4 regions of the Nocardia sp. NPDC004582 genome follow, and region 2 is predicted to be linked to each of the others. Evidence: riboswitches for the same ligand, from Rfam matches in the RefSeq annotation. Region 2 holds a riboswitch; each other region holds the start of a gene.

Region 1 (7,537 bases), on a different contig from region 2:
CCTGACCGCCGACACAATCGATCGCCTTGAACACGCCGTCATGACCCGCCAGGTCGGCCACCCGTTCGCGCAGGTCCTCATCCTCCGTGCAGATCACCGCCGTCCCGCCCAGGGCGAGGATGTCCTCGACCGCGGATCGGCGACGGACCACATTGAGGGTCTTGAAGCCGACGTGGGTGCCGAGCTGGATGACCGACTGGCCCACGGTCGAACCGGCCGCCGTCTGCAACAGCCATTCGCCCGGTCGGACATCGAGTTCCGCTCCGGTCAAGATCACCGCGGTGAGCGGATTGCTGAGGACCTGGGCGGCCGTGGAATCGCTCATGCCGGTGGGAACGGGCCAGACCCGCTCGGCGTCGGCGACGACGTACTCCTGCCAGGTTCCCCGGACACCGACCGTGATGACGCGTTGCCCGACGGTGAGACCGTCTGTGCCGCTACCGAGTTCGTCGATCACACCGACGGATTCGATACCGGGCACGGCCGGGAACTCCGGGGTGAATCCGTATCTGCCGCGGACGGTGTGCAGATCGCTGGCATGAACGGGGACGGCCGACACCCGGATCCGGACCTCGCCGGGACCGGGCTCCGGGACGGGGCGGGGCCGCAGGTGCAGCACCTCGGACGGTTCTCCCACCGTGTCGGCGACAACTGACCGCATGGTTCTCATCGTCCTGACACTCCTTCGGTCGGATCGAGATCCCGCAACCTCCCATGCTGCCACCGACCCGATGCCCGCCGCGAGATTCGCGACGGGCATCGGTGCGGACTCACCCGCGGTGGTTCACACGCCCACGTGCACGGCGTGCTCGTCACCCTCGAGCAGGTTCTGCGGCTTGTCCCGGACCATGAACGCCGCGATCGGAACACACAGCGCGAAGAAGATCGCGCCGATCAGGAACGCCACGTTGTAGGAATGGATCGAGGCCCGCTCCATCACATGGTCGATGGTCATGTTGTTGCGCACGTACCGTTCGGCCACCTGCACCGAGATGGTGGTCAGCAGCGCGGTGCCGATGGAACCGCCCACCTGCTGCGCGGCGTTGAGCAGCGCGCTGGCCACGCCCGAATCCTCGGCGTCGACCTGGTGCAGCGCGGTGGTCTGCATGGACACGAACAGCGCGCCCATGCCCAGCGCGATCAGGATCATGGCGGGCAGCAGGGCGGTCGCGTAGCTGTCGCCGTACTCCAGCCGCGACAGCCACACCAGGCCCGCGGCGCCCAGCACCGAACCCGCCAGCATCAGCGGCCGCGGCCCGATCTTCGGCAGCACCGCCGAGGCGATGCCCGCCGACACCACGATGCCGGCCGGGAACGGCAGGAACGCCACACCCGTCTTCAGCGCCGAGTAGTGCTCCACGATCTGCAGGTAGAAGCTCAGGTTCAGGAACATGGCGAACATGGCGATGGGCACCAGCAGCGCGATCAGATACGACCCGCCGCGGTTGATCTCACCCGGAATACGCAGTGGCAGCAGCGGATTCGCGGTGCGGCTCTCGATGGCCACGAACGCCGCCAGCAGTGCTACACCCACCACGAACAACGCCAGCGTGGTGGAGGCCGTCCAGCCGTCGGAGGCCGCGCGGCTGAAGCCGTACACGATCGAGATCAGGCCGAGGGTGACGGTGACCGCGCCGGGCAGGTCGTAACCGCCGGTGCGCGGCGCGGGCACATCCTTGACCACGAAGGCGAACGCGCCGAGCAGGGCCAGCAGCGCGACCGGGGTGTTCACCAGCAGCGACCAGCGCCAGTTCGCGTACTCGACGAGCGCGCCACCGGCGATCAGGCCGAGCGCGGCGCCCGCCGCCGACACACCGGCGAACACGCCGAAGGCCCGGGCTCGTTCCTTGGCCTCGGTGAAGGTCACCGACACCAGTGACAGCGCGGCCGGGGCCAGCAGCGCGCCGAACGCGCCCTGCAGCGCCCGACCGGCGAAGAGTTCGGCCTGGTTCTGCGCGAGACCGGCCAGCGCGGAGGCCGCGGCGAAGCCGATCAGGCCGACCATCAGGATCCGGCGGCGGCCCAGGTAGTCGGCGAGGCGGCCGCCGAGCAGCAGCAGACCGCCGAAGATCAGGGTGTACGCGGTGAAGATCCATTGCTTGTCACCGTCGCTGATGTGCAGATCCTGCTGGGCGAACGGCATGGCGATGGTGACGATCGTGGCGTCCAGGACCACCATCAGCTGCGCCATGGCGATCACGCCGAGCGCCCACCAACGCCTGGAATCTTGTGCGGGACTTGCTTTTTCGTCTGTACCGAGAGCGTCCGTCGCTACGGTCATGAGCCTCTCCTCTGGAGTTCGAAGGCAGCATCACCATAGTGACCCCCACCGACAATTGGCGTCAAGGGAAAAATGTCGCACTACGACAGTTGTCATACTGGGACAGGAAAACGCATCAAGGACCTACGATGGAGGCATGTCGGAGTTGTCAAGTCACATCGGTGTGATCTCGCGTCACCGCCCCGGCCTGCGTGAGCGCAAGAAGCAGCAGACCCGGGCCCGGATCATCGACGTCGCCCTGCGGTTGTGCGACGAACAGGGCTTCGACGCCACCACCGTCGAGCAGATCGCCGACGCCGCCGATGTCTCCCCGCGCACCGTGAACCGGTACTTCGACAGCAAGGAGGCGATCGTCATCGCCCCCATCGAGAGCTGGGGACAGGCCCTCGCCGACCAGCTGCGCGCCCAACCGATCTCCGGCGACGAGATGGAAGCGCTGCTCGGCGCGTTCCTGGCGGTGGTCGACCAGATCATCGACTCCGACGCGCCCGTGCCCTTCCGCTGGTTCCAGCAGATGCAGCGCATCTCCCGCGACAGCGTCGCCGTGCGCGCGCTCAGCATGGAATCGGCCGACACCAAGACCCGGGCGGTGTCGGAGGTGCTGGCCGAACGCCTGCGGCTGCCCGAGGACCACCTCACCGTGCGGCTCATCGCCACCACCTGGCACGGCATCGTGCGGGTCGGCATGGAATGCGAGTTCGACGACGGGGACGAGTTCGCCGACTGCACCACGGTCACCACCGCCCGCGTGCTCGCCGACAGCGTCCAGGCCGCATTCAGCGAATTCCGTCGGGTCTGTTGCGGTGCGACAACGACATTTCCCCCCGTAAACGGGGAAAATACCGCTGTGAATGCGACAAACCCCACTGGGTAGATCGGGGCGATCGGCCGCTAGAATCCCGCATTAGGTCAAGAGCATCAGCGATAAGGCCCCGGCTTGCTGATCGGCAACCCTCCAGCTGCGGTGGGGTGCTCCGGGTGCAGACCGGGCGTTCGAAGGCCGAACGCAAGCGCAACCAGGAGGTCTACCGAGATGTGTTGTTGTCGAAGCCCATTCGCTTCTCGATAACGTCAAACCTCCGCCATTCGGCGACCTTGTTTTTGGAGCAGAACACATGAGTGACTCGACCGCACCCGCGGCCGTCCCCGCTGACGACGCCCTGGATCCGGCCAACTGGTCCTTCGAGACCAAACAGATTCACGCCGGCCAGGCTCCCGATTCCGCCACCGGAGCCCGCGCCCTGCCCATCTACCAGACCACGTCCTACGCGTTCCGCGACACCGACCACGCCGCCGCGCTGTTCGGGCTCGCCGAACCGGGCAATATCTACACCCGGATCATGAACCCCACCCAGGACGCCGTGGAACAGCGCATCGCGGCGCTCGAGGGCGGCGTGGCCGCCCTGCTGCTGGCCTCGGGCCAGGCCGCGGAGACCTACGCGATCCTGAATCTCGCCGAGGCCGGGGACCACATCGTGGCCAGCCCGCACCTGTACGGCGGCACCTACAACCTGCTGCACTACTCGCTGCCCAAGCTGGGCATCCAGGTCAGCTTCGTCGAGGATCCCGACGACCTCGAGCAGTGGCGCGCGGCGGTGCGGCCCAACACCAAGGCGTTCTACGGCGAGACCGTCGCCAATCCGAGCAGCTCGGTCCTCGACATTCCGGGCATCGCCGAGGTCGCGCACGCCGCCGGGGTGCCGCTCATCGTGGACAACACCGTCGCCACCCCGTACCTGATCCAGCCGCTGCGGCTGGGCGCGGACATCGTGGTGCACTCGGCCACCAAGTACCTGGGCGGGCACGGTTCCGCGGTCGCGGGTGTGATCGTCGACGGCGGCGCCTTCGACTGGACGGTGACGAACGAGGCGGGCGAGTCCCGCTTCCCCGGCTTCACCACCCCGGACCCCAGCTACCACGGCGCGGTCTTCGCCGATCTCGGCGCACCGGCCTACGCGCTCAAGGCCCGCGTGCAGCTGCTGCGCGATCTGGGCGCGGCGGTGTCGCCGTTCAACGCGTTCCTCATCGCGCAGGGTCTCGAGACGCTGAGCCTGCGCATCGAGCGGCACGTGGCCAACGCCCAGGCGGTGGCCGAGTTCCTGGCCGGACAGCCCGGCGTCGAGAAGGTCTACTACGCGGGTCTGCCCGCCTCGCCCTGGTTCGAGCGTGGCAAACAGCTGGCACCGAAGGGTGTCGGCGCCATCGTGTCCTTCGAGCTGGCCGGTGGGGTCGACGCGGGCAAGAAGTTCGTGGAGGCGCTGGTGCTGCACAGCCATGTCGCTAACATCGGGGATGTGCGCTCGCTCGTCATCCATCCGGCCTCCACCACGCATTCCCAGCTGACGCCCGCCGAGCAGTTGGCTTCCGGCGTCACACCTGGTCTGGTGCGGTTGGCCGTGGGCATCGAGGGCATCGACGACATCCTGGCGGACCTGCGCGCCGGACTGACGGCGGCGGCACATTGACCGTGAACATCGAATCGCGAACGTCCCGGCACGCGGCGGAGCGCTTGCTGCCGCCGCCCGACGGGACGCTCGGGAGCATCGCCATCGGCGACGTGGAACTCGAGAGCGGGGCCGTGATCCCCGACGTCACACTGGCCGTCCAGCGGTGGGGCGAACTGTCGGCGAACGCGGACAACGTGGTGCTCGTGGAGCACGCGCTGACCGGCGACTCGCACGTGGTGGGCCCCGCCGACGTCCATCACGACCAGGCCGGCTGGTGGGACGGCAGCGTCGGCCCCGGCGCGCCCGTGGACACCCGCGAATGGTGCGTCATCGCCACCAACGTGCTCGGCGGCTGCAAGGGCAGCACCGGCCCGTCCTCGCTAGCTCCGGACGGGAAGCCTTGGGGCACAAGGTTTCCCGCGATCTCCGTCCGCGACCAGGTGACCGCCGAGGCCAAGCTGTTCGACCTGCTCGGCATCGACCGCCTGGCCGCCGTGATCGGCGGCTCCATGGGCGGCATGCGGGTGCTGGAGTGGATGATCGGCCGGCCCGAACGGGTCGGCGCGGCCCTGGTGCTGGCGGTCGGCGCACGCGCCACCGCCGATCAGATCGGTACCCAGACCACCCAGATCGCCGCCATCAAGGCCGATCCGGACTGGCAGGGCGGCGACTACTACGGCACCGGGCGCGCACCCACGACCGGCATGGGCATCGCCCGGCGCATCGCGCACCTGACCTACCGCGCCGAGGGCGAGCTCGACCACCGTTTCGAGAATCACGGCCAGGGCGACGAGGATCCGCTCGCGGGCGGCCGCTACGCGGTGCAGAGCTACCTGGAGTACCAGGCGGAGAAGCTGATCGCGCGTTTCGATCCGGGCACCTACGTGCTGCTCACCGAGGCCATCAACCGCTACGACGTGGGGCGCGGCCGCGGCGGCGTCGCGGCGGCGCTGGCCTCGACGCCGGTGCCGTGCGTGATCGGCGGAGTGGACTCGGACCGGCTCTACCCGCTGCGCACCCTGCAGGAGCTGGCCGATCTGCTGCCCGGCTCCAAGGGGCTCGAGGTCATCCACTCCAAGGATGGGCACGACGGGTTCCTGACCGAGACCGAGGCGGTCGGCAAACTCATGCTGGAGACCATGGAACTGGCCCGCGCCCAGCGCGCGCCGGGTCACTGAACCAGCACTGTCCCCGGCGACGGCGGTATCGCGGCCATCGGACGGTACCGCCGCCACCGGACGGTCTCGCCGCCCGGAGTTGGTGGGCAGGCCCTGCCCGAATGCCGTATGTCCGCTGCCCGGCCGCTGCCACAGCCGGATCCGCGTTACGCGACGTATCGCGCCTGTTTCCTGCGAATTGTCATGAAGCGCTTCCGGTTTCGCGCGTATGACGCCTCCGTAACCGGAGTTCCGGAATGCGTGTGCAACGGGCGTATCCGCCGTAATCTATTCGGCATGACCGCCGCATTCGATGACATGGATCTCCGCGATCTCGTCGATCTGCTCTCCGAGGACGAGCAGCATGAACTCCGCCCGGCCATACTCCGTGTCCTGCACAGACTCCCGGACCAGGAAGTGTTGCGGCGCGAACTCGGCCGCCGTATAACCTCGGTCTAGCTATCCCCCAGCGCCGCCGGTTCGCCCCGGCGGCAGCACAATCGCTCATCTTTTCCAGCGCCGCGACTCCGGTCGCGGCCCCGGCCCCGCGATTCGCGAGGCCCCGCCCCGGCTCCGGTTACGTGACGCCGAGGCTGCTGATGGTCGCCGCCAGCACGATGATCGCGACTCCGAGCACCGTCAGCCAGACGACATCGAATCCCTTGCTGCGCACCGCGAGCAGACCCACCCGGTCGGTCGGCAGGGTCAGCCGCAGCGCCGCCGCGAGCAGCGTCGCGCCGCCGAAGAAGAACGTTCCGCGCCGCCAGCGATCCCAGGCCAGGAAGACCACGGCCACCACCAGGACCGCGCCCACCAGCAGCATGGGCAGATTCTCGCGGGCGAACTCCCCCGCACGACTGCTGCGACTCTGGGGTGCGGCATGGGCTGGACTCACCGCACGAGCTTAACCGCCGCTCTGCAATGCTGGATCCCGTGTTCCATCTCGTGTTCTTCGAACCCCGCATCCCGCCCAATACCGGCAATGCCATTCGGCTGGCGGCCGGTACCGGCTGCGCCCTGCACCTGATCGAACCGCTCGGCTTCGACCTATCCGAGCCGAAGCTACGCCGGGCCGGGTTGGACTACCACGACCTGGCCGTCGTCACCGTGCACAAGAACCTCGCCGCGGCCTGGGAGGCCATCACCCCCGGACGGGTCTTCGCCTTCACCGCCACCGCGACCACCCGCAATACCGAGATCACCTACCGCGACGGCGACGTCCTGCTCTTCGGCCCCGAACCCACCGGTCTCCCCGAGGACGTGCTCGGCGACCCCCGCGTCACCGACCAGCTCCGCATTCCCATGCTCCCCGGCCGCCGCTCCATGAACCTCTCCAACGCCGCCGCGGTCGCGGTGTACGAGGCCTGGCGGCAGCTGGGATTCCCGGGCGCGGTCTGACTAGTCGTCGACCTCGAAGCGTTTGAAGCGGGAGGTCGCGCCACCGGTGAGGCGGACCGCGGACTTGGGGACGCCGAAGTGGGCGGCCAGCAGTTCGATGGCGGCCTTGTTGGCCTTGCCCTCCACCGCGGGGGCGCGGACATACAGCTGCAGCGCGCCGTCGTCGAGGATCTCGACGAGCGGGCCTTTCTTGCTGCCGGGTTTGATGGTCGCCCGGACCACTGTCACGCCGCTCTCCTTCCCTGCCCCTGCGG
Region 2 (7,537 bases):
GGGTCGAGCTGGTTGGGCAGGCCCTCGGGCGAGATCTCCAGGCCGGCGAGCAGTTCGGCGTAGAACTGCGGCTCGATGCAGCCGACGGCCATGTACTTGCCGTCGGAGGTCTCGTAGGTGTCGTAGAACGCCATGCCGGTGTCGAGCAGGTTGGTGCCGCGCTCATCGGACCACAGGCCCACGCCCTTCATGCCCCAGATCATGTGCGAGAGCGCGAGCGCGCCGTCGATCATGGCGGCGTCGATGACCTGGCCCTGGCCGGAGTTCTGGCGTTCCACCAGCGCGGCCAGGATGCCGAAGACCAGGAACATGGAACCGCCGCCGAAGTCGCCGACCATGTTCAGCGGCGGGACCGGCCGTTCGCCCTTGCGGCCGATGGCGTTCAGCACACCGGTGAGCGAGATGTAGTTGATGTCGTGGCCGGCGCGGTCGGCCATCGGGCCGTACTGGCCCCAGCCGGTCATGCGGCCGTAGACCAGACGCGGGTTGCGTTCCAGGGCCGCGTCGGGGCCCAGGCCCATGCGCTCGGTGACGCCGGGGCGGAAGCCCTCGAGCAGCACGTCGGCCTTGTCGATGAGGCCGAGCACCTTCTCGATGTCGGCCGGATCCTTGAGGTTGGCCTCGACGATGGTGCGGCCGCGCCACTGCGGGCGTTCCATGAAGCCGGGCAGCATGCCGGGCCGCTGCACCCGGACCACGTCGGCGCCGAGGTCGGCGAGCAGCAGTGCCGCGTGCGGACCGGGGCCGATGCCGGCCAGTTCAACAACCCGGATGCCCGCGAGCGGGCCCTGCTTGGCGGTGGATGGAGTGCTCACGCCCTACCTCGGTTCGTCGTCGAATGCTGCGCACCGGCTCACCCGCCGGTGTTGACGCTATGACAATAACGCGAAGGTCTCCGGGCGCGGAGGGCGCGGCCTATCGATCGATACGCGGCAGCGGCAGCGTGTCCGGATGCTGGGGAGCGGGCAGTTCCGAGCGCGGCAACCGCAGTGTCGGCGGTTCCCCGGTCGAGCGGTGCGCGGCCGGGTCCTCGAAATCGCGGACCTTGGCGGGCAGGCCGTAGAAGGCGCGGGCATTGTCTTCCAGGACCTTGTGCAGATCCGAGCCCACCGAGTCGGCGATCAGGGAGATGTCGGCGTCGCGGAAGGGCCGCCCGGCCCGGGTGCCCGGCAGATCGGTGCCGAACATGAGGGCTTCGGGGTTGACGGTGTGGATCTTGCGCAGCGCCGAGCCGACATTCATGGCCACCCGCCCGAAGCCGGAGGCCTTCACCTTGGCTCCCCGGTCGACCAGGTTGAGCAGGTACGGCAGGCAGTCGTCGGACATGCCGAGGTGGTCGATGGACAGCTTGGGCAGTTTGGTGATGACCGGTTCCAGCGAGCCCAGCATGGATCCGTCGATGTAGAGCTCGACGTGCCAGCCGGCCAGCTCGTAGGCGCGCAGCGCCAGCATGGTCAGCCCCACGATGTCGCCGCCGGCGCGCTTGAGGTTGAACCGGATCGCGCGGACCCCGGCCCTGCTCAGTTCGAGGATCTCGGCGTCGGTGGCGTCGACGTGCAGATTGGTGACGCCGACCCAGCCCTCGCCGAGTTCGGCGAGGGCGGCCAGCAGATAGCTCTGATCGGTGCCCTGGAAGGACCCGCTGACCACCGCGCCACCGTCGATATCGAAGCGGGACATGCGCTTGCGATAGTCGGCGATGGTGTACGGGTCGGGCAGGTAGCCCTCGTTCTCGACCAGCGGGAACCGCGGATCGAAGATGTGGAGATGGGCATCGAACACGTGATCAGCATGCCTCAGAACGGTGACAAGTGTGGACAACCTTGTCCGGCAGGCGGATTCACGCTGGTCACGACGTTGGGCCGGTGACCGCTCAGGAGGCCTTGTCGGGCTCGGAGGCGGCCAGCATCTCGTCGCGCTCGACGACCTTGACCCGCTCGCGGCCCTGCGGCTCGCCGAGGGCGCGCTCGTGCGCGTCCAGGCGGTACCAGCCGGCCCAGGTGGTGAACGGGATGCCCTTGCCCTCGAGGAACGCGGTGACCGCCTCCGGCTCCGGCTTGTCGGCCGGGACGAAGCCGGCGGCGTCGTCGAGCAGGCAGGCGATGGTCTCGTTGGCGTCGCCCTTGGTGTGGCCGATGAGGCCGACCGGGCCGCGCTTGATCCAGCCGGTCACGTAGGTAGCGGGCATGTAGCGAGCCGCGTCGTCGGCGTCCTCGTCGACGAGCACGCGCCCGGCCTCGTTGGGCACGGTGCCGGCCTGGTCGTCGAAGGGCAGGGCCGGGATGTTCTGCGACAGGTAGCCGACCGCGCGGTACACGGCCTGGATGTCCCAGTCCTTGAATTCGCCGGTGCCCTTGCAGTTTCCGGTGCCGTCGAGCTGGGTGCGCTCGGTGCGCAGGCCCACGACCTTGCCGTCCTCGCCGAGGATCTCCGAGGGGTTCTCGAAGAAGTGCAGGAACAGCTTGTGCGGGCGGTCGCCGACGTCGCGGATGGCCCACTGCTCGAGGGTGTTGCAGATCATGTCGACCTGCTTCGAATGACGGCGTGCCGCTTCCGAACCCTCGTCGTAGTCGATGTCCTCCGGATCGACGATGACCTCGATGGTCGGCGAGTGGTCGAGCTCGCGCAGCTCGAGCGGGGTGAACTTGGCCTGGGCGGGACCGCGGCGGCCGAACACGTGCACCTCGAGCGCCTTGTTGGCCTTGAGGCCCTCGTAGACGTTCGGCGGGATCTCGGTCGGCAGCAGCTCGTCGCCGGTCTTGGCGAGCACGCGGGCCACGTCCAGGGCGACGTTGCCGACGCCGAGGACCGCGACCTTCTCGGCCTCCAGCGGCCAGGTGCGGGCGACGTCGGGGTGGCCGTCGTACCAGGACACGAAGTCCGCGGCGCCGTAGGAGCCGTCCAGGTCGATGCCCGGCACGCCCAGCGCGCGGTCGGCGTTGGCGCCGGTGGAGAAGATGACCGCGTCGTAGAACTGGCGCAGGTCCTCGAGGGTGATGTCGACGCCGTAGTCGATATTGCCCAGCAGGCGGACCTGCGGCTTGTCGAGCACCTTGTGCAGCGCGGTGATGATGCCCTTGATGCGCGGGTGGTCGGGCGCGACGCCGTAGCGGATCAGGCCGAAGGGCGCGGGCATGCGCTCGTAGAGATCGATGCTCACGTCCGCGTCGGACTTCATCAACGCGTCGGCGGCGTAGATGCCGGCCGGTCCTGCGCCCACGATCGCAATGCGTAGCGGGCGGGTCGCTGCACTCTGTTCGGTCATTCTTCCGCGCACCCTTTGGGTCGAAACTAAATTGCCGTCAAAAACTCAGCCGTCGCTCTTAGCTTAGGCTAAGTTGACGCTCTGGCCTCGGCGACCTCCGTTGGCCCCCGACGCTGCAGCGTTGCTGCGTAGTCTTGCTATTCCCGCGCTGGGGCGGGAAATTCTGCTGATTCTATCGATGGCACGCGCCGGCCCTCACAAGGGGACCAGGCATGATCTACCCATGAGCGACGCCGAGGAGACCCCGGTCCGGATCGACCAGAACGAGACCCGCAGCATGTGGCCGTTCCTGGTGGCGGCGGGAATCATCGCGGTCGTGATCCTCGGGATCGTGGTCGCGTCGGTGGTGTCGCCGGTTGAGAAGAATGTCACAGATTCCGATCGGCTCTCGGCGGCTGCGGACGCGTTCATCCGGTCCCGGCAGGACACCGGGAAATACGATCCGCGCCTGCAGTGTCAGGCCTTCGACGACAAGCTCTCGCCCTTGCGAATCGCGGTCGAGACCGGCGGAACCATCGCCTACAGCAAGCTGACCGACGCGACTGTGCAGGGCGACGCGGCGACCGCGCAGGTCTCCTTCACCGTCGCGGGCGCGCCGACCACCGCGCCCTGGCACTTCGCCAAGGAGAATTCCCGCTGGTTGGTCTGTAATTCGTGACATCGGCCGAAAGCGCCGCCGGGGTTTGACAGTGGGGACGGTTCTTCGGCAATCTCAATCCCAGGTCATGAGTACCAGCGCCAAGCCCCGGCTGGCTGGTCGGCAACCCTCCTCCGCGGTGGGGTGCTCCGGGTGACGACCTGGCCTCGCATCGGACAGCGATGCGGCAAGTGCGGATTCTCAGGAGGTTCGAGTGAGCGCGGCGCATATGAAATACGAGGGTGACATCACGCCGAAGCAGGCGTGGGAGTTGTTGCGCGACAACCCCGATGCGGTTCTGGTGGACGTGCGCACCGAGGCCGAGTGGCGGTTCGTCGGCGTGCCCGACACCAGCGGCATCGGCCGCCCGACCGCGCTGATCGAGTGGGTCGACGTCACCGGCACCCCGAATGCCCGGTTCGCGGATCTGCTGAAGCAGTCGCTGGCCCACCGGACTTCGGATTCGGAGGCGCCGGTCATCTTCATCTGTCGCTCCGGCCAGCGTTCGATCGGCGCGGCCACCGCCGCCACCACGCTCGGCATCACCCCTTCGTTCAATGTGGTCGACGGCTTCGAGGGTGCGCTCGACGGCCAGGGCCACCGCGGCAGCACCGGCTGGCGCGCCGACGGACTTCCGTGGAGGCAGTCATGATCACCGGCGGCTCTTTCGAGAAACCGCTTCCCGAGGGCGTCGGCCCCGCCACCCAGGCGGTACGCGGCGGCACCCGGCGTTCCGGCTTCGACGAGACCTCCGAGGCGTTGTTCCTCAATTCGGGTTTCGTCTACGAGAGCGCCGAGGCGGCCGAGGCCTCCTTCACCGGCGATATCGAGCACTTCGTGTACTCGCGCTACGGCAACCCGACGGTCGCCATGTTCGAGGAGCGGCTGCGCCTGATCGACGGCGCGGAAGCCTGTTTCGCGACCGCGTCGGGCATGTCGGCGGTGTTCACCGCGCTGGGTGCGCTGTTGTCCGCCGGTGACCGGCTGGTCGCGGCGCGCAGCCTGTTCGGCTCCTGCTTCGTGGTGGCCAACGAGATCCTGCCGCGCTGGGGCGTGGAGACGGTGTTCGTCGACGGCGAGGACCTGAACCAGTGGGAGCAGGCGCTGTCCGTTCCCACCCAGGCCGTCTTCTTCGAGACCCCCTCGAACCCGATGCAGACCCTCACCGATGTGCGCGCGGTCTCGGATCTGGCGCATGCCGCGGGCGCGAAGGTGGTGCTGGACAACGTCTTCGCCACTCCGCTGCTGCAGCGCGGCTTCGACCTGGGCGCGGATATCACCGTCTACTCGGGCACCAAGCACATCGACGGCCAGGGCCGGGTGCTCGGCGGCGCGATCCTGGGCCCGCAGGACTACATCGACGGCCCGGTGAAGAACCTGATGCGCCACACCGGTCCGGCGCTGAGCCCGTTCAACGCCTGGACCCTGCTCAAGGGCCTGGAGACGATGCCGCTGCGGCTGCGCCAGTCGGTGGACTCGGCGCTGAGGATCGCCCAGTTCCTGGAGTCGCATCCGGCGGTGGCGTGGGTGAAGTACCCGTTCCTGTCCTCGCATCCGCAGTACGAGCTGGCCAAGCGCCAGATGTCGGGCGGCGGCACGGTGATCACCTTCGAGCTGAAGGCCGCCGACAACGAGGCCAAGAAGCGCGCCTTCGAGGTCTTGAACCGCCTGCGGATCGTCGACATCTCCAACAACCTCGGCGACGCCAAGACCCTGATCACTCACCCCGCCACCACCACCCACCGTGCCATGGGCCCGGAAGGCCGTGCGGCCGTGGGCATTACCGACGGCGTCCTGCGCATCTCCATCGGCCTGGAGGACGTGGAGGATCTCCTCAACGACCTGGACCACGCGCTGAGCTGATCCGACGATCTTTCCGAAGGGCCGGAACCCACTGGGTTCCGGCCCTTTTCGATGGGCCGATCGGGCGCTGCCGGCCCGGTGGATCAGTGCGCGGATCCGGATTCGAAGGTCACCGCGTTGCCGAGGTCCATGCGTAGGAATTCGGTGATGCGGAACAGCTTCGGCGGGCGGGCGGCATCCGCCGGCAGCGACTGGAAGGCCTCGGCTTCCCCGACGATGCGCGGGGCGGCGAGTTCCACGTCCCGGCCGCCGATCCGCAGGGATGCGCCGCCGGCCGCCAGGACATTGCGCACCCAGTCCGCGCGCGAGCCGTAGACCAGCACGAACACATACCCTCCCGGGACGGGATGGGCGTCGAGCGGGGTGCGGTAGATCGTGCCCGAGGTGCGGCCGATATGCGTCAGCACCGGCCATGTCCCGTTCGCGATCGCGCGCGGGTTGAACAGCCTCTTGTTGACGTGCCCCCACCATCTCGGCATCGGCATCGGAGTCTCCTTCTCTTACGAGTGTAAGGCTGGCTTACGACTGTAAGGTAGGCTTACGGGCGTAAGCCTGTCAATACCTTCGAACCGGGAGCCGCCGTGCCGCGCCGATCGCAACCACTCAGCAGGGAACGTGTGCTGGATGCCGCCATCCGGGTGGCGGATCGCGGTGGCGCGGAATCGATCTCGATGCGGCGGGTGGCCCAGGAACTCGGCGTGGAGGCGATGTCCCTGTATCACCACGTGCCCAACAAGGAGGCCATCCTCGACGGGGTGGTGGATGCGGTGTTCGCGGCGATCGACCTGCCGGATCCCGGCCGCGCGGACTGGCGGGACGCGATTCGGGTGCGCGCCCATTCCGCCCGGCGGGTGCTGTCGCGGCACCACTGGGCGCTGGGGCTGATGGACTCCCGCCGCGATCCCGGCCCCGCCACGCTCGGGCACCACGACGCGGTGCTCGGAGTCCTGAAAGCGGCCGGGTTCACGCTGGCCGACGCCGCGCACGCCATCTCGCTCATCGACAGCTATATCGGCGGTTACGTTCTGCAGGAAGCGAATCTGCCCGTCGCGACCCCCGCCGATGTCGAGGAAGTGGCGAGCGACATCCTCGAGCGCCTGCCCGCCGATCGGTACCCGCACCTGCGCGAGCTGATCACCGATCACGCCCTGCGGCCGGGCTACGACCACACGGGCGAGTTCACCTACGGCCTGGATCTGATCCTGGACGCGCTCGAGGCCCGCCGCGATCCGCTAGTCCCAATCGAACCAATCGAAGAAGTCGAACGGCAGTAGATGCTTGAGCCATCCCGGCGGGATGCCCCAGCCCGGAGGGAACAGGAAGTGCTTGGCGTCCCAGCCTTGGTTCACGTGCTGATCGACAGGGGTGGGGTTGTAGTTGGTGACCACATCGGCCTGGGTCGGGACGGTCACCGCGGTGACCGGAGCCACCGCAATAGCACCGGCGAGGATGGCCCGAGCCACCGTGTGCCTGGTCATTGCGAACATTGCTGAACCTTTCTGATGATCGAACGGTCGCGAGCCGGTCACCGCGTGGGGTTGCTGCCATGGCGCACCTCCGAATCTCCGGTCCGGCGCCGGTCGCACCGGGCGGGTTGGATTCGCGACTCGCGGCGGCGGTGTACGCCGAGGTCGACCGCGCGCGAGGGATGCCACGAAGGCCCAGGGGCAGTGCCGAGGGTTTGCGCCATCGCAGAGGGGGTCGACGTGCGCCATGGTAGGCACTCGAGGTCAACGGCGGGCCACGGTCGAGTCGATTCTTGGGACCTACCC
Region 3 (7,537 bases), on a different contig from region 2:
GATATCGCCGCGGCCGCCGAACAGCGCAACAATTCCGCGGTCCAGTACCACTTCGGCTCCCGCGACGGGCTCATCGAGGCGGTGGTCGAGCACCGGCTCGCCACCTTGGAGATCCGGCGGCTCGAATTGCTGGCCGAACAGGCCGGGACCGGCGTGACCAGCGTCCACGATCTGCTCGAAGCGCTGGTCATCCCCATGCTCGAGCTGGCCGACCGGCACGGTGTCCACCATTACGCGCGATTCCTCGAACAGATCCACACCCACCGAGCCGTCACCGACGCGGCGAATCTGGCCTCCGCCCAGCGCACCTCGGTGCGCGTGATCATGCAGCAGCTCGATCGGGAACTCGCCGACCTGCCGAAACGCCTGCGGCTGCGGCGGTTGCGCGCGCTGCCGACCGTGCTGTTCGCGCTACTGGCCGATCATGAACGCGCGGTCGAGGCGGGCAAGGTCGCCGCGGGGGATGTGGACGCCTGGGGAGAAATCGTGGACATGCTCGCGGGCGTGCTCACCGCCCCGGTAGTGGAACGCGCCCCGATCCGCTGAGGCCGCAACGCAATCGGGCGGCGTGATCGAGCAACGCAATCGGGTGCGAAGTTCGGTGTGACCTGGCAGGTGGGCGGTGGCCCGGCTACCGTTGATTCTCGTGGACACCACGGCAGCGGTACCGACGGCGGGAGCCGAACCAGGGCCTACGCGCCCGCGACGGCTCGGCGTCGGACTCCCGCTGCTGGGCGGTGCGGCCGTCGCCGGCGGCCTGGCGCTGCTGCACTTCCGGGACCCGCACGTGCAGGGGGCCTACGGGTTCTGCCCGTTCTACGAATTGACCGGGTACTGGTGTCCCGGCTGCGGCGGCCTGCGCGGCCTGCACAATCTGACCGATGGTCGGTTCCTGGACGCCATCCACAGCAATGTGCTGCTGCTGCCGTTGACGCTCGGCTTCCTCGCCTGGTGGGGCACCTGGCTGGTGCGCGCCTGGCGGGGCCGGTCGGCGCCGCCGCCGCTACCGCGGATCCTGCCCAGGTCGGCGCTGTGGATCGCGGTGGCCTTCCTCATCGTGTTCACCGTCGTGCGGAACACGCCGTGGGGTACCTGGATCGCGCCCGTCTGAGCGGAGGATGCTCTTCCTATGAGCCAATCGCTGAAGGAGCGGGTGCGAGACAAGCTGATCCGTCAGCTCGAGGAGGACGGACCGCCCGATCCGGAGATTCCGGACACCCGGCAGGTGTCGGTCCAGGACGACCTGGACCGACTCGAAGCGGTCGACGAGGACGACCCGCTGGTCGAGGAGCTCGCGGCCCGCTACCTGGTGCCCTGACCCGCTCCCGGCGATTCGGAATCCGCAGGGCTCTCAGAATCCACAGGGCGCGGCGCCGTCCGCCGAACCGCCGAAGGGCCGGGTCTCCGGGACCGGGTTCCAGTGGCCGTCGGTGCGGGCGTAATTCCAGGTCGGACCGTGCTCGACCAGGGTGGCGATCGCGTCGATGAGGCGGTCCACGTCGGCAGCGGTGGTGCCGAGTCCGATGCTGGCCCGCAGCGCCGCATCCACCCCGAGCCGCGAGAGCAGCGGATGGGCGCAGAACCGGCCGTCGCGCACCCCGATCCCGTGTTCGGCGGACAGATACGCGGCCACCTGGCCGGGCTCGAAACCGTCGACGGTGAAGGCGACGATGCCGACGGCGTCGGTGCTGTCGCGCCACACGCGCAGGAAGTTCACGCCCGGAACGGTTTTCAGCCCGTAGCGCAGCCGGTGGGTGAGGTACTGCTCGTGTTCGACGACGGTGGTCTCGTCCAGATCGGCGAGCGCGTCGCAGGCGGCGGCCAGCGCGGCCACCCCGAGCACGTTCGGGGAACCGGCCTCGTGGCGCTGCGGCGCGGGCGCCCATTCGACGCTGTCGGTGGCGACCGAGCGCACCGCGCCGCCGCCCGCCAGGTACGGCTCCGCGGTGTCGAGCCAGTCCCGGCGGCCGACCAGCACGCCCGCGCCGAACGGCGCGTACGCCTTGTGCCCGGAGAAGGCCAGGTAGTCGATGCCGGTGGTGCGCAGGTCGATCCGGCGGTGCGGGGCCAGCTGGGCGGCGTCGACCAGGATGCGGGTGCCGCACTGGTGCGCGATCCAGGCCAGCCGTTCCAGTGGCAGCAGTTCGCCGGTCACATTGGAGGCGCCGGTAACCGCCAGCAGCGCAGCGGGTTTCGAGCACAGTTCGGCGACCAGCCGCTGGATGGTCTCCTCGATGGTGTCGGCGACCGGCACCACCCGGCGGCCGTGCCGGGTCCAGGGCAGGAAGTTGGCGTGGTGTTCGACATCCAGCACCACGGTGTCGCCGGGCACGCAGGCGGCCAGCAGGTTCAGCGAGTCGGTGGTGTTGCGGGTGAACACCACCACCTGATCGTCGGCGGCGTTGAGGAAGCGGGCGACCGAGCCGCGCGCCGACTCGTAGCAGTCGGTGGAGACGCGGGAGGCGTACCCCGCCCCGCGATGCACGCTGGCGTAGAACGGCAGCAGCTCGGCGACCCGGTCGGTGACCTGCCGCAACGCGGGGGCGCTGGCGGCGTAGTCGAAGTTCGCGTAGCCGGTGGTCCCGCCCTGGACCAGCGGAACCCGGAGGTCACAGCCGGACACGGTGGCGAGGGGAGCACAGGTCTGGTCGGCGAAAGCGGTCATCACAAATCCCATCGGATTCAGGGGACACGCGATCGGAAGACAGGAATCGATCGTGAGTCCGCGCTTGCCGCGCCCGGTCGGGCGACGGCCCGGTCGTCACCCGGAGCACCCCGCCGCGGTGGAGGGTTGCCGACCAGCAAGCCGGGGCTTAGCGCTGGTACTCATGACCTGAAAGCGAGATTGGCAGACGCGTCACGGGCTTGTCAACCCTGCCCGCCTTCGCCTGTCGCGGTCCGCGCACGACATTCGGGGCGGCGGAGAAGCCGTGATCGACGGCACCGGCGGGGCGGAAAAATCATCCGAAAGTTGGAGTGGGTGGGCCGCAAAGTTCGAATCGCGAGATCGTTGCTGAGGCGTACGGTCGACTAGGAAGTTAGGGTAGCCAAAGTGGGGTGCCCCGGAGTTGACCACGAGGAGCCGACCATGTTGGACACGGACACCAGCGCCCCGTTCTCGACGCTCATTCGCACCGCGACCGAGCAGCAGCACAACGAGGCCGAGCACTCCACGTTCATGCGGGACCTGCTCACCGGGCAGCTCGGCGTCGAGGCCTTCCTCCGCTACACCGGCCAGCTCTGGTTCGTCTACGAGGCCCTCGAAAAGCATTCCGCCGCACTGGCTTCCGACCCCGTCGCGGGCCCGTTCGTGAAGCCGGAGCTGGCCCGCCTGGCCGCGCTCGAGACCGACCTGGCCCACCTCGGCGGCGCGAACTGGCGCGAGGAGCTGCGGCCGCTGCCCGCCACCGCCGCCTACGCCGCCCGCATCGAGGAGTGCGCGCAGGAATGGCCGGCCGGGTACGTCGTCCACCACTACACCCGCTACCTGGGTGATCTCTCCGGCGGCCAGGTCATCCGCGGCACCGCCGAGAAGTTGTGGGACCTGCCCAAGAAGGGCGACGGCGTGCGCTTCTACGTCTTCGACGAGATCACCAATCCGGCCGCGTTCAAGCGCGAGTACCGCGAGGCCCTGGACCAGCTTCCCCTGGAAGGTCCCGAGGTCGATCGCGTGCTCGACGAGGCGCGACTGGCGTTCACGATGAACACCGACCTGTTCCGTGAACTGGGTGCCGAGACCAGCGCGCGGAACTGAGAACTCGTCACCAGAGGCCGTCGCACCCCGTTCATCAGGCGGGGGCGGCGGTCTTCGCCGTTTCCGGGGGTGACCCGTTGGCCCTGCTCGTCGGGGGCAGGGTCAGCGATATCACCCTTGCGTCGCGTCGCCGCGATGGGTTGCCATGGAGGGCATGAGTTTTCCGCTGCTGCTGAGTTTCGCGGGGTTGTGCGTGCTGCTGGCGCTCACCCCGGGCCCCGATACCTTCCTGGTGCTGCGATTCTCGATGGCCGGACCGCGACCCGGGATCGCGGCGGCGGTGGGTTCGGCGTTCGGCGGGATCGTCTGGGCGACGGTGGTGGCGGCCGGGGTGGCGGCGCTGCTGGAACAGTCGGCGACGGCGTATCGGACGCTGAAGGTGATCGGCGGAATCTACCTGCTGTACTTGGGGATTCGGGCACTGATCGAGCATCGGCGGGCGCGGAACGCGGAGGCCGGGCCGGAGGCGGCGGTGGTGCGGGGCACGCCCGCGTCGATGCGCTCGGCGTTCGCTGCCGGATTGCTGTCGTGTGTCTTCAATCCGAAGGTGGGGTTGTTCTATCTCGCGGTGCTGCCGCAGTTCCTCACCGAGGTGACCTTCCTGAACACGCTCACCCTCGGCGCCATCGAATCCAGCATCGCGGCGATCGAGATGATCCTGCTCGCGGTGGCCGCCGCCCGCGCGGTCGCCTTGTTGCAGCGCCCGCGGATCCGGGCCCGGCTGGAACAGACGAGCGCGGCGATCCTGGCGGCGCTGGGTATCGGCACCGCGGCCTCGGCGGCCTGAGCGTCAGTCGGCGATCTCGGCGCGGTGATAGGCGCCGTTGTAGTACACCAGCGGGCCGGCCGCGGGCGAACTCTCGGTGTTGTCGTGCACCTGGGTCACCAGCCCGATGACCAGCGTGTGATCGCCGATCGGGATCAGCTGGTGCACGGTCGCGCGCACCCAGATCGGGGTGCCGTGCAGAACCGGCTCGCCGGAGCCGAGCGTGGCCCACAACGACCTGTCGGTGAAACGCTCCTCGGCGGACCGGCTGAACCGCTGTGCCAGATGCTTCTGATGCTCGCCCAGGAAGTGCACCACCAGCGATTCCGCGCCGAGCATGGCCTCGATGCTGGAGGAGGTCTCGGCGATATTGAACGAGATGAGCGGCGGCTGCGCCGACAGCGAGGCGAACGAGGTCGCGGTGAAACCGACCGGACCCTGCGCGGAGTTCAGCGTGACGATGGTGACGCCGGCCGGATAGTGCCGCATGGCGGCGCGGAACTGCTGCGCGGTGATGCCGCTCAGGTCGTCGGGCACGTGTAGCTCGGCGCCGGGCGTCGGAGAATCGGTCACGTCAAGAACCTACGTGGTCGCGGGCCCAGGTATTCCGGGCTGTCGGAAAACCCTCGTCGGCGGCGGTCAGTCCACGTCGATGGCCAGGCCCGCGGTGATCCGGACCAGCTCCCCGAAGGTCGTGCGGAACAGGGTGTTCGGATGCCCGCCCGCCGCCCACAGCTCCCGGTACTGGGCCAGCGCGTTGTCGACGAAGGTGGGCAGATTGGTGGGGTGCCCGAGCGGGGCGACGCCGCCGATGGGCTGCCCGGTCACCTCCCGGACCATGGCCGCGGGCGCCCGGCTGAGCGTGCCCTCCAGGCGTTGCCCGGTGCGCTCCAGATGCACCTGGTGGGCGCCGGAGACGAGCAGCAGCACCGGATCGTCGTCGAGCAGGAACACCAGGGATTTGGTGATGGCCCCGACGGTGACGCCGACCGCGTCGGCCGCATCGCGCGCGGTGGGGGTGGGCGTGGGCTGGGTGATGATCACCCCGTGATGGCCGCGCGCGATCAAGGTGTCGGAAACCTTCGACGCGACCGGTGGCAGGGACCTGCGCATGGCAACCAGGGTAGAGCGATTGCGGTGGATGTGCGGGGGATCAGTAGTCGGGGTAGCCCTCCTCGGGTCCCAGCATCGCGGTGAGGCGGGCGCGCACGATCGGGGCCAGCGCGTCGACGGTGCGCTCCGGAACCGACTGGTGCGCACAGGAATCGAAGACGCGTTCCAGATCGATCGCGGACATGGCGCGCAGTTCCGCCGCGGCGGCGGTCTGGAGGGCGGCATGGCCCGGGTAGGGGCGGCCGTCGGCGATCTTCTGTGCCCAGGTGACATTGCAGCAGCATTCGTACAGGGCATGAATCGCACGACGGCGGGGGAGGGCGTTGAAGCGGTCGAGGCCGATTCCGTGATGCATCAACATCGTGACCTCACACACAGGAGGAGCAGTTTGTGCGGACGCGATAATCGTCCGCCTCCGGGCGCCGCGAAAACGCTGGGACGCAGCAGATTTAGCACAGGGTTTACACCGGCCAACCTACTCGCCGGTAACCCCTATACGCTGGACCAATGACCGAATGGAAGGCTTTCGAAGTCGAAAGCAAGGACCACATCGCGACGGTGACGCTCACCGGTCCCGGCAAGGGCAATGCCATGGGCCCCGACTTCTGGCGTGAGCTGCCGCTCATCTTCCGTGAGCTCGACGCCGACCCCGACGTCCGGGCCATCGTGCTCACCGGCTCCGGCAAGCATTTCTCCTACGGACTGGACCTGCCGGCCATGAGCCCGCTGTTCGGGCCGCTGCTGGCCGACAAGGCGCTCGCCGGGCCGCGCACCGACTTCCTCAAGCACGTGCGCGACATGCAGGACTCGGTGACCGCGGTCGCCGACTGCGTCAAGCCCGTCGTCGCGGCCATCTCCGGCTGGTGCATCGGCGGCGGCCTGGACCTCATCGCCGCCGCCGACGTCCGCCTGGCCAGCGCGGACGCCAAGTTCAGCCTGCGCGAGGCCAAGGTGGCCATCGTCGCCGACATCGGCTCGCTGCACCGGCTGCCGGGCATCATCGGCGAGGGGCACGTGCGCGAGCTCGCCTACACCGGCAAGGACATCGACGCCGCCCGCGCCGAGAAGATCGGCCTGGTCAACGACGTGTACGCCGACCAGGAAGCCGTATTGGACGCCGCCTACGCCATGGCGCGGGAGATCGCGGCCAACCCGCCGCTGGTCGTGCAGGGCATCAAGGACGTGCTGGACCAGCCCAAGCGCGGCAAGATCGCCGACGGACTGCGCTACGTGTCCGCCTGGAACTCGGCGTTCCTGCCGTCGGAGGACCTGACCGAGGCCATCCAGGCCGTCTTCGAGAAGCGCGACCCGCGGTTCAAAGGGAAGTAACAACTCTCGGGCCCGTCCCGAAAAAGGGACCCCATGCCTCCGGTTCCCGGCCTATCGTCTTGGTCGGGGGCTGGAGGTTTTGGCATGGCGACATCCGAAGTGGGCGAAGCGACCGGCGCGGGCGGCTTCACGCATCGGGAGATATTGGTGATCCTCTCCGGGCTGCTGCTGGGCATTCTGCTCGCGGCGCTGGATCAGACCATCGTGTCCACCGCGATCCGCACCATCGCCGATGACCTGAACGGGTATTCGCTACAAGCCTGGGCGACCACCGCGTACCTGATCACCGCGACGCTGGCCACGCCGCTCTACGGCAAGCTCTCGGACATGTACGGGCGCAAGCCCTTCTACCTGGCCTCGATCACCATCTTCGTGACCGGCTCGCTGCTGTGCACGTTCGCGCAGTCCATGTACGAGCTGGCGGTGTTCCGGGCGCTGCAGGGGCTGGGCGCGGGCGGGCTGATGTCGCTGGCGCTGACCATCGTCGGCGATATCGTGAGCCCGCGCGAAAGGTCCAGGTACCAAGGGTATTTCCTGGCCGTGTTCGGCACCTCCAGTGTGATCGGGCCGGTGTT
Region 4 (7,537 bases), on a different contig from region 2:
GCTCGGCCAGAGCCCGGGCCTCGGCGTGGTCGTCGGCCACGAAAACGCCTCGGGACGCGCCGATTCGCGGTTCCGTACCCGGCGGCAGCGCATCGAGATAGGCGTCGACCAGCGGCTGCTGGGTCTCCCACAGGGTGGCCGCGGGCGCGGCCGGATCCCGCGGCTGCGCCTTCGACAGCAGCAGTCCGTCACCCGAGCGCCCGGCGCGCGCCGCGCCCCCGGCCGAGAAGGTGGCCTGCCACAGCCGATCCCGCAGTCCGGGCGCGGGCGGATTCAGCCCCCGATCCCCGATCAACGGCGCCCCCGCCAAGGCCGCGGTGACCGTGGCGAGTTTGTCCGCGTACAGCCGCTGCCGGTCGAGATCGGCCGCCTCGAACAGTTCGAAGGCGTGCCGGGACCCGCCCGCTCCGAAGCCGAGTTCCAGCCGGCCGCCCGACAGCTCGTCCAGCACCGCCGCGTCCTCGGCGACCCGGATCGGATCCTCCAGCGCCAGCGTCACGATGGCGGTCCCCACCCGGATCCGCGGGAACCGGGCGGCCGCGTGCGCCAGGAACACGAACGGTGACGGCAGCCCGCCCTCCGCCGGATCCAGGTGATGCTGCGCCACCCAGGCGGTGTCGTAGCCCAGCCGCTCGGCCAGTTCGATCTGGTCCAGGGCCTGCCGGTACACCGTGGCGGCGTCCTCGGCCGAGTCGGTGCGGACCAGGCGGGTGAAGAAGCCCAGGCGTCGCGCGGTCATGTCGTCACCTTTCCTAGGTAGGCATCGCGGACGGCCGGGTCGCCGACCAGGTCCGCGGCCGGGCCGTGCAGCACGATCCGCCCGGTGCGCAGCACATTGGCGGTGTGGGCGATGCTCAGGGCCAGCTCCGCCTGCTGTTCCACGATCAGGATGGCCAGGCCCAGTTCCCGATTGAGCCGGGCGATCTCCGACAGCACCCGATCCACGAACAACGGCGACAGTCCCATTGTCGGCTCGTCCATGCAGATCAGCCGGGGTTTACTCATGAGCGCGCGGGCGAAGGCCAGCATCTGCTGCTCACCGCCCGACAGCGTGCCCGCCCGCTGCAGGCGGCGCTCGGCCAGGCGCGGGAAATGCTCGAACAGTTCGGCGGCGCGCGCGGCCAGCACCGCGCGGCGCTCCTTGCGGATATAGCCGCCGACGAACAGGTTCTCCTCGACGGTCATGGCCGGGAACACGCGCCGCGCCTCCGGCACCGAGGCCAGCCCGGCCCGGATCCGCGCCGCCGCGGGGGTGGCGCTCACGTCGACGCCGTCGACGCGGACCGCGCCGGAACTCGGATGCAGCAGTCCCAGAGCGGTTTTCATGGTGGTCGACTTGCCGGAGGCATTGCCGCCGAGCAGCGACACGATCTCGCCGGGGCGGACGGTCAACGACACCTCGTCGAGCGCCCGGGACGCCCCGTAGTGCACCACCACGCGATCGAATTCCAGGATCGGCGTGGCATTCTCGTCGAACTCAGACATCGACGGCCACCTTTCCCCCGGCCCGGCTGCGTCCCAGGTACGCCTCGATGACGCGGGGATCGGAGAGCACCTCGTCGGGCGTGCCCGATGCGATGATCCGGCCCTCGTCCAGCACCAGCACCCGGTCGGAGAGCTCGTGGACCAGGTCCATCTTGTGTTCGACCAGCAGCACCGTCTGCCCCTGCGCCTTCAATTCGGCCAGCTGCGCGCCGATCTCGGCGGTCTCGGTCTGATTCATGCCCGCGGCGGGTTCATCCAGCAGCAGCAGGTCCGGCGCGGAGGCCAGCGCCCGCGCGATCTCGGTGCGGCGGCGATTGGCGTAGGACAGCGTGTAGGTGGGGTGGTCGGCGCGCGGAACCAGGCGCTCGGAGAAGCGGTCCAGCTGGGCGTCGATGCGGGCCGCCGATTCGCGGCGTTCGGCCCGCGCCGCCGGGGTCGGCGCCAGCGCCACACCCAGTTCGGCCAGCAGCGACACCCACTTCAGCACCGGGATGTTCGCGAGCCGCCGCAGCGGGCGGGTGGCGCGCAGCGTGGTCTGCAACCCCACGTCCACGTTCTCGCGCACGGTCATGGTGCCGAAGACCCGCCCGTTCTGGAAGGTGCGGGCGATCCCGGCCGCCGCGGCCGCCTCCGGGCGACCGGGGCGAATCCGCTTGCCGCGCACCAGGACTTCCCCGGCATCCGGGTTCAGCACCCCGGAGATCAGATTCACCGTGGTCGATTTCCCGGAGCCGTTGGGCCCGATGATGGACACGAATTCGCCGGGGGCGATGGTGAATTCGACACCGTCCACCGCGCGCACCCCGCCGAACGAGCGCCGCAGCCCGGTCACGGTCAGCACCGCCTCCGGCCCGGTGGCGCCGGTCTCAGACCTCGACCGGGGTTGGTTCGCTTGTGCGGACACGATCCCTCCTCACCAGAATTCCCTGCGGCCGGAACCGCACCACCAGCAACAACACCAAGCCGTACAACACGATTCGCCAGGACGGCGCCAGCCGCAGCAGCTCCGGCACCCCGATCAGCACCACCGCGCCCAGCACCGCGCCGTACGGCGAGGCGGTGCCGCCGAGCACCAGGATGGTCACCACCAGCAGCGACATCGGCAGGTTGAACACGGTCGGATCGATATAGGAGTACTGGTGCGCCAGCAGCGCGCCACCGATCCCGGAGCAGAACGCCGCGATGGCGAACGCCAGCGCCTTGTAGTCGCGCACCGGCACCCCCGCCGACCGCGCCGCCACCTCGTCGGCCCCGATGGCCCGGATCGCGATCCCCAGCCGGGACCGCTGCACGCCGACGATCAGCGCCACCACCGCGGCCAGCACCACCAGCTCCAGCCGGAAAATATCGGTGTGCGTGGTGAATTCGAAGCCGAACACGCTGGGCGCGGGAATCCCGAAGATGCCGTAACTGCCGCGCGTCACCGATTCCCAGTTGCGGATGATCGCCACCGTGACGATGCCGATGCCCAGTGTCGCGATCGCCACGTAATGCCCGCCCAGCCGCCACAGCGGCGCGGCCAGCACCGAGGACACCACGGCCGCCACCACGCCCGCCGCCACGATGGCGGGCAGGAACGCCCAGCCGTGCGACACGGTCAGCACCGCCGAGGTGTACGCGCCGATCGCGATCGGCCCGGCCTGCCCGATGGCCAGCTGCCCGGCCGACCCGGCCACCAGCGTCATCGACACCGCGATGATCGCGTACGCCAGGATCTGGGTGCCCACCGAGATGCCGTAGTCGTCGGCGACCAACGGAATCGCCACGCCGGCGACCCCGAACGCGAGCAGCGCGTGCCACCAGCGCACTCGCAACTCCCGGCCCGAGCCCAGGAACGTCCCGGTCATGGGCTCGGATTCGATGGCGGGCGGCCGGGCCAGCAGCCCGCCGGGCCGCAGCACCAGGAAGATCACCAGCAGTCCGAACGTGATCAGATCCCGATAGCCGTCCCCGAACCAGTAGATGCCGAACGCCTCCACCAAGCCGAGCACGAAGCCGCCGAGCACCGCGCCCGGAATCGACCCGAGCCCGCCGATGGTGGCCGCCACGAACCCGGTCATGCCGACCACGCCGCCGCTGGTGGGCGAGATATTCGAGTTGTAGAGGCCGACGAAGATGCCCGCCAGCCCGCCCAGCCCGGAGGCGATGGCGAAGGCCAGCGACTGCACCCGCCCGACCCCGATCCCCATCTGCGCGGCGGCATCCGGATCCTGCGCGGTCGCGCGGATCGCCAGCCCGTGCCGGCTGAACCGCAGGAACGCCCACAGCCCGCCCATAACCAGCAGGGTGATGGCGAACATGACCACGTCCGAGGTGCCGAACCGCACCCCGCCCACCTGAAAGTTGTTGGTGGACAGCACCTGCGGGAAGGGCCGGGTGTCCGGCCCGAACACCAGGGCCACCACGTTCTCGATGATGAGCCCCACCGCCACCGTCGCCAGCAGCGCCGCGATGGCCGGGGCCCGGCGCAACGGCCGCACCGCCAGCACGTCGATGGCCACTCCGACCAGCGCCGTCACCGCCACCACCACGACCAGCGCGGCCCACCACGGCACCCCGTGCTGGGCGATCAGCCACCAGCCCAGCACCGAACCGAACGCGAAGATCGAGCCGTGCGCGAAATTGATGACATTGCTGACCCCGAAGATCAGGGTGATGCCCACGGCGATCAGCGCGTACGCGTTGCCGTGGACCAGACCCGCGATGAGCGTGTCGAACATCTACTTCTTGCTTCCGACGGGCACGAACTTGCCGTTCTGCAGAATCAGCTCGATCGGCTTGACCCCGCTGGGGCGGCGCGTCTGCTGATCGAAGGCGAAGGTGCCCAAGCCGATTCCGTCGAAGTCCTTGACCTCGCGCAGCCCCTTCAGCACACCCTCCCGGGTCGCACCGCCCGCCTTGGCCGCCTTCACCACCGCGTTCAGGGCGTCATAGGCGTACACATTGAAATCGCCCGGATCGGTGTTGAACTTGGCCCGGAACTTGGTGACGAAGTTCTGCACCTTCGGACTCGGATCCGAGGGCGTGAACACGCCGTTCACGATGTCGCCCTCGGCCGCCGCGCCCGCCAGGTCGATGAACTGCGGCGTGTTCTGCCCGCCGAAGAACTGCCCGGTGAACCCGACGTCCCGCAGCTGCTTGACCACCAGCGCCCCGTCCGGTCCATATCCCAGGTGCACGAAGGCATCCGGGTTGGCGTCGCGGCCCTTGATCAGCACCGGCCGGAAGTCCTGCGAATCCGGCAGGATCGCCGAGGAATAGGCGATCTCGATGCCCTTCTCCTTGGCGAACTGTTCGAAGAACTTGAAAGCCTGCTTACCCCAGTCGGTTTCGAGGTAGACGACCGAAACCTTCTTCGCCTTGGAGCGCACCCATTCGGCGTTGCGCTCCATGTACACGTCCAAGGTGATGGACGGACTCCACGAATAGTCCCCCGCCTTGGTGAAATCCACCGCGGAGTTGGTGAACCCGTACTGCACCAGCTTGCCCCGGTTGTACACCGGAGACGCCGCGATCGACGCGGGCGAGGAGAAGTCCCCCAGCTCCGCGATGATCGACTGATCACCCACGAACTTGGTCGCGATCGGCACCGTCTGCTTCGGATCCGACTGCGAATCCTCCCACTTCAGCGCCACCTTCTTGCCATTGATCCCGCCCGCGGCATTGATCTCGTCCAGCGCCAGATCGAACCCCTGCTGCCAGAGCCGCCCGTACTCGGCGGAATTGCCCGTCTTGGGCCCGGAGACACCGAAATACACCGTGTCGGAACTGCTTCCGGACGAGTCGCTACCGCAGGCCGCCGCCAGACTCGCGACCAGGGCCGCCGCCCCGACACCCACCGCCACCCGGAAACCACGCGACCGGGACAAGATCCTGCTCATAGCTACCTCTACATTCGCGCACCGGCACACCGCCGGGCAGGGGGACACGACCGCGACAGAGGAATGCGCGGTCCTGGCGCTTGCGCCACCCGGTCGGGCAGCGCCTGGTCGTCACCCGGGGCACCCCACCGCCCACGCGAGGGTTGCCGATCAGCCAGCCGGGGCTCGAAAAACGCTGATACTCGTGACCGTGTCCAGAAAGGTAGCCGTGACAACCGGCGGCCGACACCGTTCGAATCACCCTGATGCCAAACGCCACCCGGCCCCGCCGCCGGGAAATCTCCTGTCGCCCCCACGAATTGCCCCCTCGGCGGCATCGCCCCCGCGGACGCCGCCGCTCGCCCCTACGTCAGATGCGCTGCCAGCCAGGCCGGGAACTCGGTCAGATCGCGCAGCACCACATCCGCGCCCGCCGCCGACAACTCCTCGGCCGTGTAGGGCCCGGTGGTCACCGCCACCGAGGTCGCGTCCGCCACCTTGGCCGCGCGCACATCGCCGAGATGATCACCCACATAGATCGAGGCGCCGCGCTCCAGCAGCACCTCCCCCTTCTCCTCCGCCCAAGCGCCGCCGACCAGCTCGTCGACCGCCAGCCCCAGATGATTCAGATGCAGTTGCGCGTGCGGGCCGTTCTTCGCGGTGATCACCAGCACCCGGCCCCCGGCCTGGTGCACCGCCGCCAGCGCGTCCACCACGCCGGGCAGATGGTCCGACGCGTGCACCGCCAGCTCCGGATACATCTCCCGGTACATGGCCACCACGCCCGGTACCTCGTGCTCCGGGAACCACTGCGCCGCCTCGTGCGCCAGCGGCGGACCCAGCCGCGACACCACCAGCTCCGAATCGATCGGCACCCCGGTCCGCGCGGCGACGGCATCCCACACCGCGGCGATCCCCGGCCGCGAATCGATCAGCGTCATATCCAGGTCGAACCCGACCACGAGACCACCGGCGGAACCGCTCGAATCATCAACAGCCACGCCCCGACCCTACGGCCCGCCGGTTCCCGCCCCGCGCCTCGACCGCCGCGCACCGCGAAAATCGGAGGCGAGGCCACCGATCCGCGACCTAGGCTCGACCCCATGCCGAGCGATCAGGGAACGCTGTTCTGTGGAACCGAACTGGCCGAGCGCATCGAGCGGGCCGAAGCCGAGCTGATCGCCAAGGGCAGCGGGGCGGCCGCGACCCGGCTCGGCCCGGACGCCGGATTCGTGATCCCGATCGCGGGCGGGGTGGCGTCCTTTGCCGAGGACGGGTCACCGCTGAACAAGATCGCCGGACTCGGATTCGCCGGAATCCCCGAGCCGTCGGAACTCGACGCGATCGAGCAGCTCTGCGCGGAACGGAAAACACCTGTGCAGGCCGAGGTCTCACAACTCGGCGACCCCGGCGTCGGGGAACTGCTCACCGAGCGGGGCTACCGCCTGGTGTCGTTCGAGAACGTGCTCGGCCGCGAACTGCGCGGCGCACCGGTCGCGACCGTCGCCCCCGGTGTCGAGGTGACCCACAGCGGCGAAGACGAATTCGACACCTGGCTCGATGTCGTCGCGGAAGGCTTCGCCCACCCCGACACGCAGGGCGTGGCCTCCCACGAGGAATTCCCCGCCGACATCATCGCCCGCGCCATGCGCGACCTGACCGGCGCGGCGGACGTCCAGAGGTATCTCGCCCGGCGCGACGGCGGCGTGGCGGGCGGAGCCAGCCTGCGTATGTCCGGCGGCATCGCCCAACTCACCGGCGCAGCAACCCATCCCACACATCGGCGGCACGGCGTGCAATCGTCACTGCTGTCGGCCCGCCTCGCCGAGGCAGCCGCGGCCGGCTGCGACATCGCGGTGGTCACCACGCAGCCCGGCTCCAAATCTCAGCAGAACGTCCAGCGCCAAGGCTTCGCGCTGCTCTATACCCGGGCCATCCTGGTCAAGGGCTGACCGTCCGAGTACAGCCGTATCGATGGCTCGGATGGCTTCCGCGCGCGCAGAAGGATCACCGAACTCCGCGCTCCCGCGATCCGCCGTGATGGGCGCCGGCCAAGCGGCGGCGTCAGCTCGGGAGCCGGTGCGCGGCAATCGGTTTCAGCTGCTCGCGCAGTACGTCGCCGGCTACGCCGAAGAGCTGTTCGTCGGTGTCGACGGCGATCCGCACGCCCCGGCTCGCCAATTCCCGGCCCT

Evidence for each region. A riboswitch is a leader RNA that binds a small molecule or an ion and turns the genes downstream of it on or off. The one in region 2 is predicted to bind S-adenosylmethionine.
Region 1: linked by a shared signal. The riboswitch ahead of ACWELJ_RS15015 (bifunctional o-acetylhomoserine/o-acetylserine sulfhydrylase) and the one ahead of ACWELJ_RS11860 (rhodanese-like domain-containing protein) in region 2 are both predicted to bind S-adenosylmethionine.
Region 3: linked by a shared signal. The riboswitch ahead of ACWELJ_RS21910 (aminotransferase class V-fold PLP-dependent enzyme) and the one ahead of ACWELJ_RS11860 (rhodanese-like domain-containing protein) in region 2 are both predicted to bind S-adenosylmethionine.
Region 4: linked by a shared signal. The riboswitch ahead of ACWELJ_RS30615 (ABC transporter substrate-binding protein) and the one ahead of ACWELJ_RS11860 (rhodanese-like domain-containing protein) in region 2 are both predicted to bind S-adenosylmethionine.

Annotation. Positions count from the first base shown of each region.
Region 1 is NZ_JBSGCY010000044.1:705-8,241, reverse strand. Features, by position in the region: gene ACWELJ_RS15030 (zinc-dependent alcohol dehydrogenase family protein) at 1-670, opposite strand, end outside; gene ACWELJ_RS15025 (MFS transporter) at 785-2,281, opposite strand; gene ACWELJ_RS15020 (TetR/AcrR family transcriptional regulator) at 2,418-3,155, shown strand; SAM riboswitch class IV at 3,189-3,300, shown strand; gene ACWELJ_RS15015 (bifunctional o-acetylhomoserine/o-acetylserine sulfhydrylase) at 3,397-4,746, shown strand; gene metX (homoserine O-acetyltransferase MetX) at 4,743-5,906, shown strand; gene ACWELJ_RS15005 (hypothetical protein) at 6,183-6,344, shown strand; gene ACWELJ_RS15000 (DUF3017 domain-containing protein) at 6,463-6,708, opposite strand; gene ACWELJ_RS14995 (tRNA (cytidine(34)-2'-O)-methyltransferase) at 6,819-7,283, shown strand; gene ACWELJ_RS14990 (DUF167 domain-containing protein) at 7,284-7,511, opposite strand.
Region 2 is NZ_JBSGCY010000030.1:45,114-52,650, reverse strand. Features, by position in the region: gene ACWELJ_RS11880 (CaiB/BaiF CoA transferase family protein) at 1-815, opposite strand, end outside; gene ACWELJ_RS11875 (amidohydrolase family protein) at 916-1,782, opposite strand; gene ACWELJ_RS11870 (FAD-dependent oxidoreductase) at 1,874-3,265, opposite strand; gene ACWELJ_RS11865 (Rv0361 family membrane protein) at 3,489-3,923, shown strand; SAM riboswitch class IV at 3,987-4,102, shown strand; gene ACWELJ_RS11860 (rhodanese-like domain-containing protein) at 4,132-4,554, shown strand; gene ACWELJ_RS11855 (O-succinylhomoserine sulfhydrylase) at 4,551-5,765, shown strand; gene ACWELJ_RS11850 (nitroreductase family deazaflavin-dependent oxidoreductase) at 5,849-6,250, opposite strand; gene ACWELJ_RS11845 (TetR/AcrR family transcriptional regulator) at 6,383-7,039, shown strand; gene ACWELJ_RS11840 (hypothetical protein) at 6,998-7,243, opposite strand.
Region 3 is NZ_JBSGCY010000083.1:324-7,860, forward strand. Features, by position in the region: gene ACWELJ_RS21895 (TetR family transcriptional regulator) at 1-546, shown strand, start outside; gene ACWELJ_RS21900 (DUF2752 domain-containing protein) at 647-1,111, shown strand; gene ACWELJ_RS21905 (hypothetical protein) at 1,130-1,318, shown strand; gene ACWELJ_RS21910 (aminotransferase class V-fold PLP-dependent enzyme) at 1,352-2,665, opposite strand; SAM riboswitch class IV at 2,721-2,834, opposite strand; gene ACWELJ_RS21915 (biliverdin-producing heme oxygenase) at 3,089-3,754, shown strand; gene ACWELJ_RS21920 (LysE family translocator) at 3,909-4,541, shown strand; gene ACWELJ_RS21925 (flavin reductase family protein) at 4,545-5,009, opposite strand; gene ACWELJ_RS21930 (YbaK/EbsC family protein) at 5,160-5,633, opposite strand; gene ACWELJ_RS21935 (2-oxo-4-hydroxy-4-carboxy-5-ureidoimidazoline decarboxylase) at 5,674-5,994, opposite strand; gene ACWELJ_RS21940 (crotonase/enoyl-CoA hydratase family protein) at 6,141-6,962, shown strand; gene ACWELJ_RS21945 (MDR family MFS transporter) at 7,047-7,537, shown strand, end outside.
Region 4 is NZ_JBSGCY010000177.1:3,631-11,167, reverse strand. Features, by position in the region: gene ACWELJ_RS30635 (putative FMN-dependent luciferase-like monooxygenase) at 1-739, opposite strand, end outside; gene ACWELJ_RS30630 (ABC transporter ATP-binding protein) at 736-1,485, opposite strand; gene ACWELJ_RS30625 (ABC transporter ATP-binding protein) at 1,478-2,389, opposite strand; gene ACWELJ_RS30620 (ABC transporter permease) at 2,352-4,205, opposite strand; gene ACWELJ_RS30615 (ABC transporter substrate-binding protein) at 4,206-5,366, opposite strand; SAM riboswitch class IV at 5,438-5,556, opposite strand; gene ACWELJ_RS30610 (HAD family hydrolase) at 5,711-6,346, opposite strand; gene ACWELJ_RS30605 (GNAT family N-acetyltransferase) at 6,470-7,297, shown strand; gene ACWELJ_RS30600 (MarR family winged helix-turn-helix transcriptional regulator) at 7,410-7,537, opposite strand, start outside.